Regions from separate parts of the Aeromonas sp. FDAARGOS 1415 genome, predicted to be linked through region 1. Evidence: riboswitches for the same ligand, from Rfam matches in the RefSeq annotation. Region 1 holds a riboswitch; the other holds the start of a gene.
What was found. A riboswitch is a leader RNA that binds a small molecule or an ion and turns the genes downstream of it on or off. The one in region 1 is predicted to bind lysine.

Region 1 (6,864 bases):
CATTCTGCTGCTGGAAGACAGCCTCAAGTCGGCGGAGACGGTGGAGCGATCTTTTTCCCACCTCAAGCTGTGCGGCGTATTCGAACGTATCGGGGGCCTTATTCTCGGCAAGCACGAACTGTTCGATAGCCAGGGCAGTGGCAGACGGCCGCTGGATATCCTGCTGGAGGTGGTGGGGACGCCGACCTTCCCCATATTGGCGGAGTTTGACTGCGCCCATACCCACCCCATGCTGACCCTGCCACTTGGCATCGAGGCCGAGCTGGATCTCGATGCCCAGTGCCTCACCCTGTGCGAGTCCTGGCTTGGTGACTGAGCCGCCAAGCCGCGCTCAATATGCAAAGAGGTCGCCTTGGCGACCTCTTTTTGTCTCTGTTCCAGTGAAAACGGATCAGGGCAGGGCGTCGGCCCGGAAGCTGGCGCGGATCTGGGGCACCAGGGGGGAGGGGTCGAAGCCCTTCTCCTCCCCGAGCACGGGGTGGAGCAGGGGTTGATCCTGGATGGGGGCGAGGTCGCCCGCCAGCAGTTGCCTCGTGGCCTGTCCCATCTGGTAGAGCTGGCGCACCGGGGCGAACTGGCGGGCCAGGTCCAGCCCCCCATCGGCGCGGGTGAAGGCCATCATGGGGATCTGGTAGGCGGCGTCGCGGGGCGGCTTGGCGCCGTGAATGCCCTTGCCCGCCGACATCAGGAAGGGCTGGTGATCGCCGAAGGCCACCACCAGATAGCGCTTGCCGGAGCTGTCCAGGGTCTTGAGCAGGCGCTCGAGGGAGGCCATGGCATCCACCACCCCGGTGTAGTAGGTGTTGAGCAGTTGCCGGTCGGCCGGGCTCTGATCCGGGCAGGCTCTGTCGATCTGCTGGGCCCGGTAGCGATCCCCGTCGAAGGGGCCGTGCCCCTGCATGGTAACGGCGTAGGCAAAGAGGGGGCCGTTGTCCTGGGCCGTGCGTTTTAGCAGGTGATCGATGAGGGCATCGTCGGAGATGTAGAGCCCCTTGTGTTCGAGGGTGGTGAAGCGGGTGTCGAACCAGCGCTCCTCATAGCCGAGCGCCGGAATCGCCTTGGCGCGCCCCCAGAACTTCTCCACATAGGGGTGGGCGAACAGGGTCTGGTAGCCGCTCTGCTTCGCGCTCTGGGCCAGGCCCGGCACCTTGTCGGAGAGGTAGTAGTAGGGCACCACCCCCTGCTTGAGCAGGCCCACGGGCAGGCCGGTGTTCATCTCGAACTCCGCCAGCACCGTCATGCCCCCCGTGGTGGGGGAGTGGATGGTCTTGTGCCACTGGGCGACCCCGGCGGGCAGGGCCAGGGTGGGGGCGGGGGCGCAGATCTTGCCCTGCCAGTCGAGCCAGAGGGATTCGTATTGCAGCACGATCACCAGATCGAAGCGGGGCGGCTCGCTCTGGGCCGGCTGGCTCAGCTCGGGAGTGCGCTCGTTGATCTGCAGGGGGTAGCGAAAGACGTTGCCGCTTTGCAGCATCTCGTCCACCAGATTGAAGAGATAGAGTCCGGGGCCGGCACGGATGATGTCTCTGTGGTAGTTCACCGCCCTGTCCACGTAACGGATGTTGGCGCCCAGCAGCTTGTTGCTGGTCTGGGTCGCGAACACGCACAGGGCGAAGAAGGCCGCGGTGGCGGCGGCCGTGCGAAGAAGCCAGCGCGACAGGGCGAAACGCCAGCACAAGAACAGGAGCCCCAGCACGGCGAGCACCGGCAACACGGGGTGCTGATCGAGCAGGATGTGGAGCAGGGCCATCAGGTTGCCGAGATCGTCTCCACCGAGCGGCACCCCGTAGATGGCGATCTTCATGAAGTTGGCGAGCAGGCCTATGCCCGACAGGGCCGTGAACACCAGCCCCATGTAGAGGTTGAAGCCCGCCAGGGCGCAGAGGCTCCAGCCCAGCACCATGCTGCCCCAGGCGAGGTAGTAGTGCTCGGGACGAAAGCCCGACCAGAACAGGAATTCCCCCAGCTTGAACACCACGAAGCCGTGCAGCAGCACGAAGGTGAGGTTGCCGAGCAGCAGGCTGCCAAAGATCCGGGAGCGGTAGCTGCGGCGCAGTCGTGGCATCAGCACCCTGAGCACGGCGGCGCTGATCAGCAACACCAGCAGCAGGCTGGTCATCAGATAGGTCAGGTTGAACCCGCGCTCCGGCAGAGTCTGCAGGATCTGGCTGTACTCGGCGCTATCTGGCCGGTCGGTGAGCAGCAGGCCGATGCGCAGCTGGTAGCGGCTGTCCAGGGCATCGTCGGGGGCGCGCAGGGCGCTGTTGAGCTCCAGGGTGCAGCGGTTCTGGCGACACTTCTGGCGTTTCGCCACCGCCTGGCTCAGCTGATCGATGCGCACGCCCCTGTCGTTGAGCAGCTCGACCCGGACCTTGTCCCCCTCCTGCAGGGGCTTGAGCAGCTGCCACTGGCTGCGCACCACCAGATAGAGACCCCGGCTGTCGCTCTTGTAGAGCAGGCTGTAGCGGTTGAGGGTGGCCAGCGGCTGATCCGCCGGACCCAGGATCAGGGGTTGCGCGCGCCCGAGCCAGCTGACGGGGCTGAGCACGGGGAGGGCGAGGGTCAGCAGCAGCAGGGTGCTCAGCACACCAAGCAGCCACCCGGCCAGGGGCCGGGAAGGGGAGGGGCTGCGACCGGAGACGAGGGCATTCATAAGGGCTCATCCTTGGAGCTGTCATGGCAGCAATGGCTGCCTCTATTTTGACCCGATGGTGCTGGGCTTGTTCCGCGATGTCAATTTAATGACAACGGGATGAATATTCCGTGAAGGTGAGACCTTGCAAATTGTGATCCCGATCCGGCAGGGGCACTCATTCTGTGATGAAAGCGTCATCATGATGCTTTGTCGCTGGTTTGCCGCCGTTGTGCTGTTTAGTCTCTCAACAACGGTTGGAGGTACATGTATGAATCCCAAGGTTGAGGCGCGTCAGGCCAGGTTGCTCCAGATGCTGGAGAGCAAGGAAGAGATCCGGATCGGGCGTGAGCGGGACTGTCCCCTGCCCCTGGCCCAGCTCATCAGGCTGACCGGGGATCACCCGGATGTGATCAAGTGCTATGGTCACGGACTGACCGCCGAGGTGTTTCACCTCAAGGTGGAGGGCCATCACTGGTGTCTGAAGCGGCGTAGAAAGGACTCCCTGGTGGCCAATGTGGACGGCAAGACCGCCTTTCTCACCGAGCTGGAGCGCCGCCGCGAGATAGAGAGCCTGCGGGAGCTGCATCCTACCATCCTCTCCAACGTGGTCTGCACCAGCTTCGGCTCCGCCCGGGCCGGGGTGCTGGTCTCTCCCTGGCTGAGGGGGGAGCCGGTGCGCCAGCTCTGCAAGCGCAATCTGGCGCAGATGCTGGCGGTGGAGGCAGAGCTGGCCCGCTGGGGCTGGTTTGACTGGGATCCGAGCCCGGGCAATCTGCTCGACGACGGCCAGCAGGTCTCGGTGTTCGACTTTGGCTACATGTGGCCCTTCGATCCCCTGCACGAGTTCAACTCCAACGGCCTGGCCGACCCCGAGTTTCATGTGCCCGAACGGCTGGAGACCCGCACCCTGTCCGGGCTCTGGCTGGACGAGGCCGATCCCCTGCCGCTGTTTCGCCACTGGCGCGAGCTCTGCCTCGCCTGGGCCAGGGGGGAGCTGCAGTATCTGAACCGGGAGGGGGCGAGTGCCCCCGTGCTGGCCCGCATCCAGGGGCTGGTGGGGGAGTGGAGTGCGGCGCTCGCGAGCGACGAGGCGCTTGCCGCAAACTGGTGGCGGGACATGTACCGCAGCCACCGGCTCGACATCCTGGACGATCTGGGCGGCAAGAGCTGCGGCCCGCTGACCCTGCGCCGCCTCGACTGGCTGGAGCAGGCGGTGCAAGATTACTTCCCGGCGCTTGCCGAGAACCTGGGGCCCGACGAGGCGGGGCTGGATCAGGCCGGCTTGCTACTGCGGCTGGGGGACCTGCGCGAGCAGATCCGGGCCAACCTGCTGCCGTCCTCGCGATCATAGGGCTGGCAATATGAAAGAGGGGCGCATCGGCGCCCCTCTTTTCATTTATCCCGTCACCCCGCAGGGCTGAGTCAGTCGAGCAGCTCCCGGTGGAGGCAGTTGACGATGTGGCCCGCTTCGCTCTCCTTCACCAGGAAGCAGAGGTTGTGGGCGCTGGCGCCGTAGCAGATCATCCGGATGTTGTGTTCGCGGATGGCGTCGAACACCTGGCTGCCGACCCCGGTCGCCTCGCTCATGCGGTTGCCGATGAGCGCCACCAGGGCGAAGCCGGTCTCCACCTCCACCTTGCACAGCTGGCCGAGCTCCGCCAGCACCTTGTCGTTGAGGATGGGCTCGCCGTTGCTCTGGCTGCCGGTGTGATCCAGGGTCAGGGACACGCTCACCTCGGAGGTGGTGATGAGGTCCACCGAGATGCGGTGACGGGCCAGGATGCTGAACACCTCGGCCAGGAAGCCGTAAGCGTGGAACATGTTGAGGCTGTGCAGGGTCACCAGCACCTGCTGGCGGCGCAGGGCCACGGCCCGGAACAGCGGGGTGCTGCTGGTGGTGGCGCGGATCCAGGTGCCGCCAGCGGCGGGATCCTTGGCGGAGCCGACGAACACCGGGATGTCCTGGCGCAGGGCCGGTTGCAGGGTGGCCGGGTGCAGTACCTTGGCGCCGAAGGTGGCCATCTCGGCCGCCTCCACGAAGCTGATTTCGGGGATGGGGCGGGCCCGGGTGACGAGGCGGGGATCCGTGGTGTAGATGCCGGGGACGTCGGTCCAGATCTCGATGCTGCCTGCGTCCAGCGCCTCGGCGAGCAGGGCTGCGCTGTAGTCGGAGCCGCCACGGCCCAGGGTGGTGGTGCGGCCATCGCCGTCGGCACCGATGAAGCCCTGGGTGATGACCAGGCTCTCCCCCAGAACCGGGCCCAGTGCCTGCTGGCAGAGGGCGCGGGTGGCGGCCAGATCCACGGTCGCCTTGCCAAAGCGGCTGTCGGTGCGCAGCAGCTGGCGCGCATCCTGCCACCGGGCCTTGACGCCGCGCTGGTGCAGGAGCTCGGTGAAGAGGCGGGTGGACATCAGCTCGCCGCAGGCGATGAGCCTGTCCGCCAGTTCGGCGTCGGTGTGCTGGCAGGCCTGACGGGCCATGGTGCGAATGTCGCCGAGCTGGGCGTGAATGAGGGCGCTCACCTCGGCCGGATTGCCAAGGGCGGCCAGGATGGCGTGCTGGATCCCGGCCAGCTTGTCGAGCTGGGCATCCTGCTCGGCTTCGTCCAGTTCACCCTGGGCCAGGCTCACCAGCAGGTTGGTGACGCCGGCGCTAGCGCTCAGCACCACCACCCGGGTCGCCGGATTGGCCAGCACCACGTCGGCGCAGTGGTTCATGGCCGCGGCATCGGCGACGCTGGTTCCGCCAAACTTGGCGACGTTGATCGGGTTCATTGCATACTCCTGTCTCAAGGTGAAAATCCGGTTTCATCGGGCAAAAGAGAGGAGGAGGCAAAAAATGGCAGGAATGGCGAAGGATCCCGGCCAGAAGCACTCCACCCGTGGTGCCCATCCCGCAAGGATCCTGGCTGGATGCCTGTGGGATGACCACTACCGATGACAACCCGGGGGATTCAGCCCCCGCAGCCGACGTGGCGGTGTCCAGTCACCCGCCCCATCTCGGCGCTGCTCCCCCTGACCCAAGTTCACCGGACGCTGGTGTCCTCCCTTGGGCTGCCTGGGCAGCGCTCCTCTTCTGGTGCCACCTTCTGGGAAGGTGGCGTGCATGTAGAAATACCCTGCACTGGATTGCACTGTCAATCGAGTTTGTAAAAAAGAACAAAATTGACGGCAACTAGACACAAGATCAACAAGTTACGAAATGGTCTTGGACAAAACCTTGGAGCGACGCTGCCAGTTGTAGAGCCGTTGGCGCGCCACCGGCAGATCCTCCACCTCCAGGGGATCGAAGCCCCGTTCCCGGAACCAGTGGATGGAGCGGGTGGTGAGCACGAACAGCCGGCGGATGCCGAGCCGCTTGGCCCGCTCGGCCACCTTGGCGATCAGGGTGTCACCCCGGTTGGAGTTGCGATACTCCGGGTGGATGGCGACGCAGGCCATCTCGGCCATGGCCTCCTCCATGAAGCAGTAGAGCGCCGCGCAGCCGATGATGAGGCCGTCGCGCTCTATGATGGTGAACTTGTCGATCTCCATCTCCAGCTGTTCCCGGGAGCGGCGCACCAGGATCCCTTCCTCCTCCAGGGGGCGGATGAGATCCAGGATGCCCCCGATGTCCTCTATGGTGGCGGCCCGTGCCCGCTCGGCGCTTTCCCGCACGATCTGGGTGCCAAGCCCCTCCCGGCTGAAGAGCTCCTGCAGCATGGCGCCGTCATCCTGATAGCTCACCAGGTGGGAGCGGGGCACACCGCCCCGGCAGGAGGCGATGGCCGCGCGCAGGTAGCGGGCGGTGCCGGACATCTCCTCGCCCGCCTGCTCCAGCTCCACCAGCAGCTCCTCGGCCTGCTCGGGGAAGAGCTCGGAGATGGCCTCGCCGTGCCTGTCCATGACCCCCTGGGTGCTGCTGAAGCAGATGAGCTTGTCGGCTTTGAGATCCACCGCGACCCGGCGGGCCACCTCTTCCGAGCTCAGGTTGAAGCTCTCGCCGGTGACCGAGCAGCCGATGGGGGAGATGAGCACCAGGCCGTGCTGATCCAGCTGGCGGGTGATCCCTTCCACGTCGATGCGCCGCACCCGGCCGCTGTGGCAAAAATCGATGCCTTCATCCACCCCGAGGGGCTGGGCGGTGACGAAGTTGCCGCTCACCACGCTGATGCGCGCCCCCTGCATGGGGGTGTTGGCCAGCCCCATGGAGAGCTGGGCGGTAATGTCGTATTGCAGACCGCCGCACA
Region 2 (6,864 bases), 770 kb from region 1:
CGGAAACCGGGCTCTCTCCGGCGCTGTAGAAATCCACACCCAGCTTGATGACGATGCCCAGCAGCATGAGCCAGCCGGAGTGACGGCGGTAGCGAATATCCTGCATGGCCCCCCATACGAACAGGCCGTGCAGCAGGCCGGAGAGGCCCATGTACCACAGGGTCTGCGGGCACCACCACCAGATCCCGAGCCCGACGGCGGCGCCGAGCAAGAGCAGCAGCACGGGCAGGCGCCACCCTGTCAGATACTCCTGAAACAGGCTGTAGAGTACCGCCAGCCCGCAGAGGTTGAGCAGCAGGTGCCATCCATTGGTGTGGGCCAGATTGCCTGTTATGATGCGCCACCCTTCGCCCTGGGCGATCAGGTCGCGTTCGAAAGCGAGTTGATGGTTCGGCACGGTGAAGAAGAGCAAGGCAGTGACGAGCGAAAGCGCGATGACCCAGAGCAGACCCGATTTTTCAGACAACATGAAACAGCCCAACGACAAAGAGAGCCGATACTGTACACGCTGTACCCGAGCCCTCAAAGCGTGCCTGTGCGATTATATCCGGCGGGTACCTCATCTCGCACCGCTCCACATCCTGCAACACCCCGGCGAGGTGGGACACCCCAAGGGGACGGCCGCGCTGCTGGCGGCGTCTCTCACCGATGTCCGCATCCACGTGGGTGAGGATTTCTCCGGCGACGAGGCGCTCAATGCCCTGCTGGCCGACCCCAAAGTACAGTGCTATCTGCTGTGGCCTGATGAGGATGCGATGACTCCGGCACAGGCGAGGTCGCACCTCGCACGCCGTGCCGATGGGGGAGAGGCGAGGGCGCACTTCATTCTGCTCGATGGCACCTGGCGCAAGGCATACCGCATGCTGCACAGCTCGACGGCCCTGCTCGGGCTGCCGCGGATCACGCTCGGCGATCTTGCCGGGCAGTATTCCATTCGCAAAAAGCCGTTTCCCGGCGCCTTGTCGACCCTGGAGGCGGGCTACCATCTGTTATCCCAATGGGAGGGCGAGCCTGAGCGCTTCGCCCCTCTGATGACCCTTTTTACCCATTTGAACCGGCAGTGGCATGACTTTGCACAGGGTCGTCGCCGTTGAACTGCCCAGAGGAGTGATGAACGTGAAAAAAGCCGTCGTGGTATTCAGTGGGGGACAGGACAGCACCACCTGTCTGGTGCAGGCTCAGGCTCTTTATGACGAAGTGCACGCCATCACCTTCGATTACGGCCAGCGCCACCGGGCGGAGATAGAGACCGCGCGCCGGCTGGCCGGGGCGCTTGGCATTGCCGCCCACAAGGTGATGGACGTCACCATGCTGGGGGAGCTCGCCATCTCGGCCCTGACCCGGGACGATATCCCGGTGAGCGGTGAGCTGCAGGATAACGGCCTGCCCAATACCTTCGTACCCGGGCGAAACATCCTGTTCCTGACCCTGGCCTCCATTTACGCCTATCAGGTGGGCGCCGAGGCGGTGATCACCGGGGTGTGCGAGACCGATTTCTCCGGCTACCCCGATTGCCGCGACGAGTTTGTCAAAGCGCTCAATCAGGCGGTCTCCCTGGGGCTGGATCGCGCCATTCGCTTCGAGACCCCCCTGATGTGGCTCGACAAGGCCGAGACCTGGGCACTGGCGGATCACTACGGTCACCTGGATACCGTGCGCCACCAGACCCTGACTTGCTATAACGGCATCCAGGGGGATGGCTGCGGGGCTTGTCCTGCCTGCGAGCTGCGCCGACGGGGGCTAGACCTCTATCTGGCCGACAGGGCAGCCATTGCGGCCCGGTTGTACGAGAAAACCGGGCTCGGTGAGAAAAGCGGAAGTTGAGCCTGTGCCGCGCCGGGCTTTGGGGTATAATCCGCGCCTTTTGTAGCCAGTCGTGATCAAGATGCACTATCCAATCAACGAGATCTTCCAGACCATCCAGGGGGAGGGGGTCTTCACCGGCCTGCCCGCCATCTTCGTTCGCCTGCAGGGCTGCCCGGTGGGGTGCCCCTGGTGCGACACCCGCCATACCTGGGTGGTGGATCCCGCCCGTGAGGTCGGGCGCGGCGAGGTGCTGGACAGATCCAACGAATCCGATGGCTGGAGCAAGATGAGCACCCACGACATCCTGGCCAGCTTCGATACCCTGGGATACCGGGCGCGCCACGTGGTGTTAACCGGTGGCGAGCCCTGCCTCTATGATCTGCACGAGCTCTCGTCGGCCCTGGTGGCATCGGGTTACCAGGTGCAGATCGAAACCAGCGGCACCAGCGAGATCCTGACCCATGAGCAGACCTGGGTGACCGTCTCCCCCAAGATCGGCATGAAAGGGGGGTTGCCGGTGCTGGTGTCGGCCCTGGAGCGGGCCAACGAGATCAAGCACCCGGTAGCGACGGAGCGACACATCGAGGAGCTCGACGCCCTGCTGGCGAGCGCCCGGCTGCGCGAGGATGTGGTGATCGCGCTGCAACCCATCAGCCAGAAACCCAGAGCCACCGAGCTGGCGATGGCGACCTGCATCGCCCGCAACTGGCGGCTCTCCATCCAGACCCATAAATACCTGAATATCGATTGATATGGACGGACTCGGTGATGAGAGGGTATTGCTAACCCTGACGCAGAAGATGCCGTACGGGAAATATCGCGGGCGGCGCATCATCGATATTCCTGAACCCTATCTGGTATGGATGGCACGCAGCGGCTTTCCTGCCGGCGCCCTTGGCCAATCTTTGGCACTGGCGTACGAGATAAAACTCAATGGGCTGGAGTCCATGATTATTCCCATTATTAACAGGATGTCAGAATGAGAATATATACGAGGCAGGGGGACAAGGGGCTCACGCGTCTGGCTGACGGAACTTCCCTGGCCAAAGATGATCGACGTGTGGAAACTTATGGTGCCATCGACGAGCTGAATTCCCAGATAGGACTCTTGATGGCCGAAATACCCGCCGACGAGACGGTATTATTGGCCGAGCTGATATTGCTGCAGCAAGAGCTGTTTGATCTGGGCGGCGAGCTGGCCTTTTCCAGCGAGGCGCAAGAGGCCAGCCTCTGGCAGGTCAACGAGAGCTGGACCCAGAGACTGGAGCAGCAGATCGATGCCTACAGCGCCCAGCTGCCGGTGTTGCGTAATTTCATTTTGCCGAGCGGATCGCGGGCGGCTGCCCAGGCCCACGTGGTACGTACCCTGACCCGCCGCTGCGAGCGCTTGCTGCTGGGGCTGAGCCGGGAAGAGCGGGTGAACCCGGCTGTCCTGCCTTACCTGAATCGGCTAAGTGATTGGTTTTTCACGGTGGCCAGATATCTGCTGGTCTCGCAGGGCATCCCTGAAGTGCTCTGGGTTAAGGCCGCAGAGCGGCGCTGAAGGGCAGACTCTGGCAATAAAAAACCTCGCCTGGCGAGGTTTTTTATTTGGCGGGGAAGGGCATTCACGCTCAGATGGCAAAGTCTTCCACGGACTTGCCTTCGGCCACGGCCTTGGCAATGACGGAGGGCATGCGACCCTGGCCGGTCCAGGTCTTTTCCACGCCATTATCGAGATAACGATATTTGGCGGGACGGGGGGCGCGTTTGCCTTTGCTGGCCTTGGGGCTGTCGATGGCGGCCGTGGTCACCAATTCAGCCGGATCGATTCCCGCGGCTTTCAGCATTTCGGCGTATTCGGCAATTTTCTTTTGATGTTCTTCGCGGGCCTGGCGTTCGGCAGATTCATCCTGTTGACGCTCAGCGACCACGGCGGAGAGTTTCTCCAATCCCTCTTCCAGCTGTTCCAGCGTCAATTCACGGCAAGTTGCCCGCAGGCTACGGATATTCAACAGTACTTTCAAAAACTCGTTCATATTGGCTACCACGCGAGCAGAATATTATGGAGGGGAAGATGTTTTTCGGTAATTTATAGGGGGGGTTGGCATCAAGTCAAGTCTACCGAAATAATTAATTAGGCTGATAAATTAAGAAGCGTAAATATTCTTGAAGATATATTTATCCTGTTGGATGTGTGCATTTCCGAATGAGTTCCAGGTAGATGAAAATGTCGCTCTGTGCCAATATTGCGAACCATTTGACTACCATTTCCCCTTGTTTTGCCATAGCTGCCTTGAAATTTAATCAAAAAACTTGCTATCACCCGGTGGCTCGATAAAATGTGCCGCGAATACCTTTAAGTAGAGGCGCGCTGCCTATGACTACTTGTGCGGAGGGTGATGCCGATGATGCACAAGGAAAGGAGTCAGCGCCGAAGTGACCAGGCCATCATACCGGGTTGCTGGTTCTGCATCTAATAGGTGCAGGACTGCCATAGTCATTCACTATGGAGCGCTACCTGAAGGGGCTGAGGAGTATGACCTCCCCATGGGTTTTGTTTCTTTGATCCTCTCGGTAGATCTCCACCTGTTGTCTTTAGGTGCAAAGAGATCATGGACATCGTTCACTTCGCCGACTCCGGTTGGTCCGTCGTTCCCCCCTTGCTGGCCGTCGCCCTGGCGATCATCACCCGCCGCGTCCTGGTGTCGCTGGGGGTGGGCATAGTCGCAGGCAGCCTGCTGCTGAACCAGTTTTCTCCTCTCGATTCCCTGCATTACATGCTGAACACAGTGCTGAAGATCTTCTGGGTCGATGGCGCGCTCAATCGTGACAACGTCAACATGATCATCTTCATGTTGCTCCTCGGTGGCCTCATCAGCCTGATGAGCGTCTCCGGGGCGACCCGGGCCTTTGCGGAGTGGGCCGAGCGCCGCGCCAAGACCCGCAAGGGGGCCAAGACGCTCACCGGTCTGATGGTGTTTGCCTTCTTCATCGATGACTTCTTCCACAGCCTGTCGGTGGGGGCCATCTGTCGTCCGGTGACCGATCGCTTCCAGATCTCCCGCGCCAAACTGGCCTATTTGCTGGACTCCACCGCCGCACCGGTCTGCGTGCTGATGCCCATCTCCTCCTGGGGGGCCTACATCATCGCCCTGGTGGGGGGCATCATGGCGGCTCACGGTCTGACCGAGCAGAGCCCCATCTCGGCCTTCGTGGAGATGATCCCCATGAATCTCTATGCCGTGTTTACCCTGATCATGGTGCTGGTGGTGATCGCCTTCCAGCTCGATATCGGCCCCATGCGCCAGCACGAGCAGTGGGCCCTGGAGGGCAAGCTGTGGGATGAGTCCAAGGGCCGCCCCATCGGTCTGGACATGGAGAGCCCGGAGGAGAGCAATGGCGGCATGATTGACATGGTGCTGCCGATCCTGACCCTGACCCTGGCTACCGTCTATTTCATGATCGACTCCGGTGCCACCGTGCTGGCCGACAAGGGGCTGCCGTTCAGCGTGCTCGGCTCCTTCGAGAACACCAATGTGGGTTCTTCCCTGGTCTATGGCGCCCTGTGCAGCCTGGTGGTCTCCATCGGCCTGGCCATGCGCCTGAAGCTGGGCGCCAGCAACTGGATGAAGGCTGCGCCGCAAGGGATCATGGCCATGCTGCCGGCCATCAACATCCTGCTGTTTGCCTGGACCATTGGCGCCGTGGTGCGCGACGTGGAGACCGGCAAGTACCTGGCTTCCCTGGCCAACGGCAACCTGCCCGTCGAAGTACTGCCTGCCGTGGTCTTCGTGCTCTCCTGCGCCATGGCGTTTGCCACCGGCACCAGCTGGGGCACCTTCGGCATCATGCTGCCGCTTGCCGGCGACATGGCAGCGGCCAGCGATGCGGCCCTGATGCTGCCCATGCTGGCGGCCGTGCTGGCGGGGTCGGTGTTCGGCGATCACAGCTCGCCCATCTCCAGCACCAGCATACTGTCGGCCACCGGCGCCGGTTGCCATCACATCGATCACGTGATGACGCAGCTTCCCTATGCGCTGGCTGTCGCCTTCGGTGCCGCCCTCGGCTACCTGGTGATGGGGCTGATGCATTCTGTGCTGGCCGGCTTCACCGTCAGTGCGCTCTGGTTCCTGATATTCTCTGGCTACCATTTGCGCAAAACCCGGCAGCATCGCGCGCTGGCCGTCGCATAAGAGCACAAGGGGCCTTCGGGCCCCTTGGTTTTGGCGGGGGCTTTCGTTAGCATGCGCCCCATCATTCCCCTTTCGGAACTCCATCATGGCTTCACTGCACTACAAATTTGCCACCATGAATTCAGGCAAATCGACCCAGCTCATCCAGGCTCATTTCAACTATCTGGAGCGCGGCATGGTTCCGCTGGCCATGACCCCGGCCATCGACGATCGTTTCGGGCTCGGGGTCATCAGTGCCAGGGTAGGGCTGGAGCTGAGGGTGGAAGTGTTCAGCGACACCTGCGATCTGTTCGAGATGGTCAAGGCGCGTCACGCCGAGCGTCACATCGATGTCTTCATCGTGGACGAGGCGCAGTTCCTGACCCGTGAACAGGTCTATCAGCTCGCCCGCATCGTCGATGAGCAGGACATCCCGGTGATCGCCTACGGCCTCAAGACCGATTTTCGTGGCGAACTCTTCCCCGGCTCCTACCACCTGCTCTGCCTGGCCGACAAGTTCGAGGAGCTGAAAAGCATCTGCTGGTGCGGCAACAAGGCCCACATGAACTCTCGCGTCAATGAAGCAGGGCAGGTGATGCGTGATGGCGAGCAGGTGGAGATCGGCGGCAACGATCGCTATGTGTCGCTCTGCCGCAAGCACTATCTGGAGGGGCGGGCTTTCAAGTAACCCGCGGCTGATGCGTGCAACGTGAACAAGAAAGGCGCCAATATGGCGCCTTTCTTGTTTCTGACGGCTCAGTCGATCTCGATATCGACGGGGGCGATGATGGGATCGGCCACCGGCAGGCGGTGGAACAGCTGGCGAAAATGCTGCTGCACCCGGCCTATGTCCACCAGGGACATGCCGGAGGCGAAGCCGAACCAGACGTAGAGGCCGGTGAGA

Region 2: linked by a shared signal. The riboswitch ahead of I6L45_RS17810 (Na+/H+ antiporter NhaC family protein) and the one ahead of lysC (lysine-sensitive aspartokinase 3) in region 1 are both predicted to bind lysine.

Annotation. Positions count from the first base shown of each region.
Region 1 covers NZ_CP077363.1:3,062,519-3,069,382, forward strand. Annotated here, with positions in the region: gene I6L45_RS14535 (S66 peptidase family protein) at 1-316, shown strand, start outside; gene I6L45_RS14540 (LTA synthase family protein) at 392-2,653, opposite strand; gene I6L45_RS14545 (hypothetical protein) at 2,904-3,986, shown strand; gene lysC (lysine-sensitive aspartokinase 3) at 4,058-5,410, opposite strand; lysine riboswitch at 5,497-5,719, opposite strand; gene argA (amino-acid N-acetyltransferase) at 5,831-6,864, opposite strand, start outside.
Region 2 covers NZ_CP077363.1:3,830,817-3,837,680, reverse strand. Annotated here, with positions in the region: gene rrtA (rhombosortase) at 1-469, opposite strand, end outside; gene I6L45_RS17840 (tRNA-uridine aminocarboxypropyltransferase) at 435-1,094, shown strand; gene queC (7-cyano-7-deazaguanine synthase QueC) at 1,117-1,824, shown strand; gene queE (7-carboxy-7-deazaguanine synthase QueE) at 1,886-2,557, shown strand; gene I6L45_RS17825 (DUF3820 family protein) at 2,559-2,789, shown strand; gene I6L45_RS17820 (cob(I)yrinic acid a,c-diamide adenosyltransferase) at 2,786-3,349, shown strand; gene I6L45_RS17815 (H-NS family nucleoid-associated regulatory protein) at 3,420-3,824, opposite strand; lysine riboswitch at 4,142-4,313, shown strand; gene I6L45_RS17810 (Na+/H+ antiporter NhaC family protein) at 4,401-5,981, shown strand; gene I6L45_RS17805 (thymidine kinase) at 6,067-6,648, shown strand; gene I6L45_RS17800 (flavohemoglobin expression-modulating QEGLA motif protein) at 6,717-6,864, opposite strand, start outside.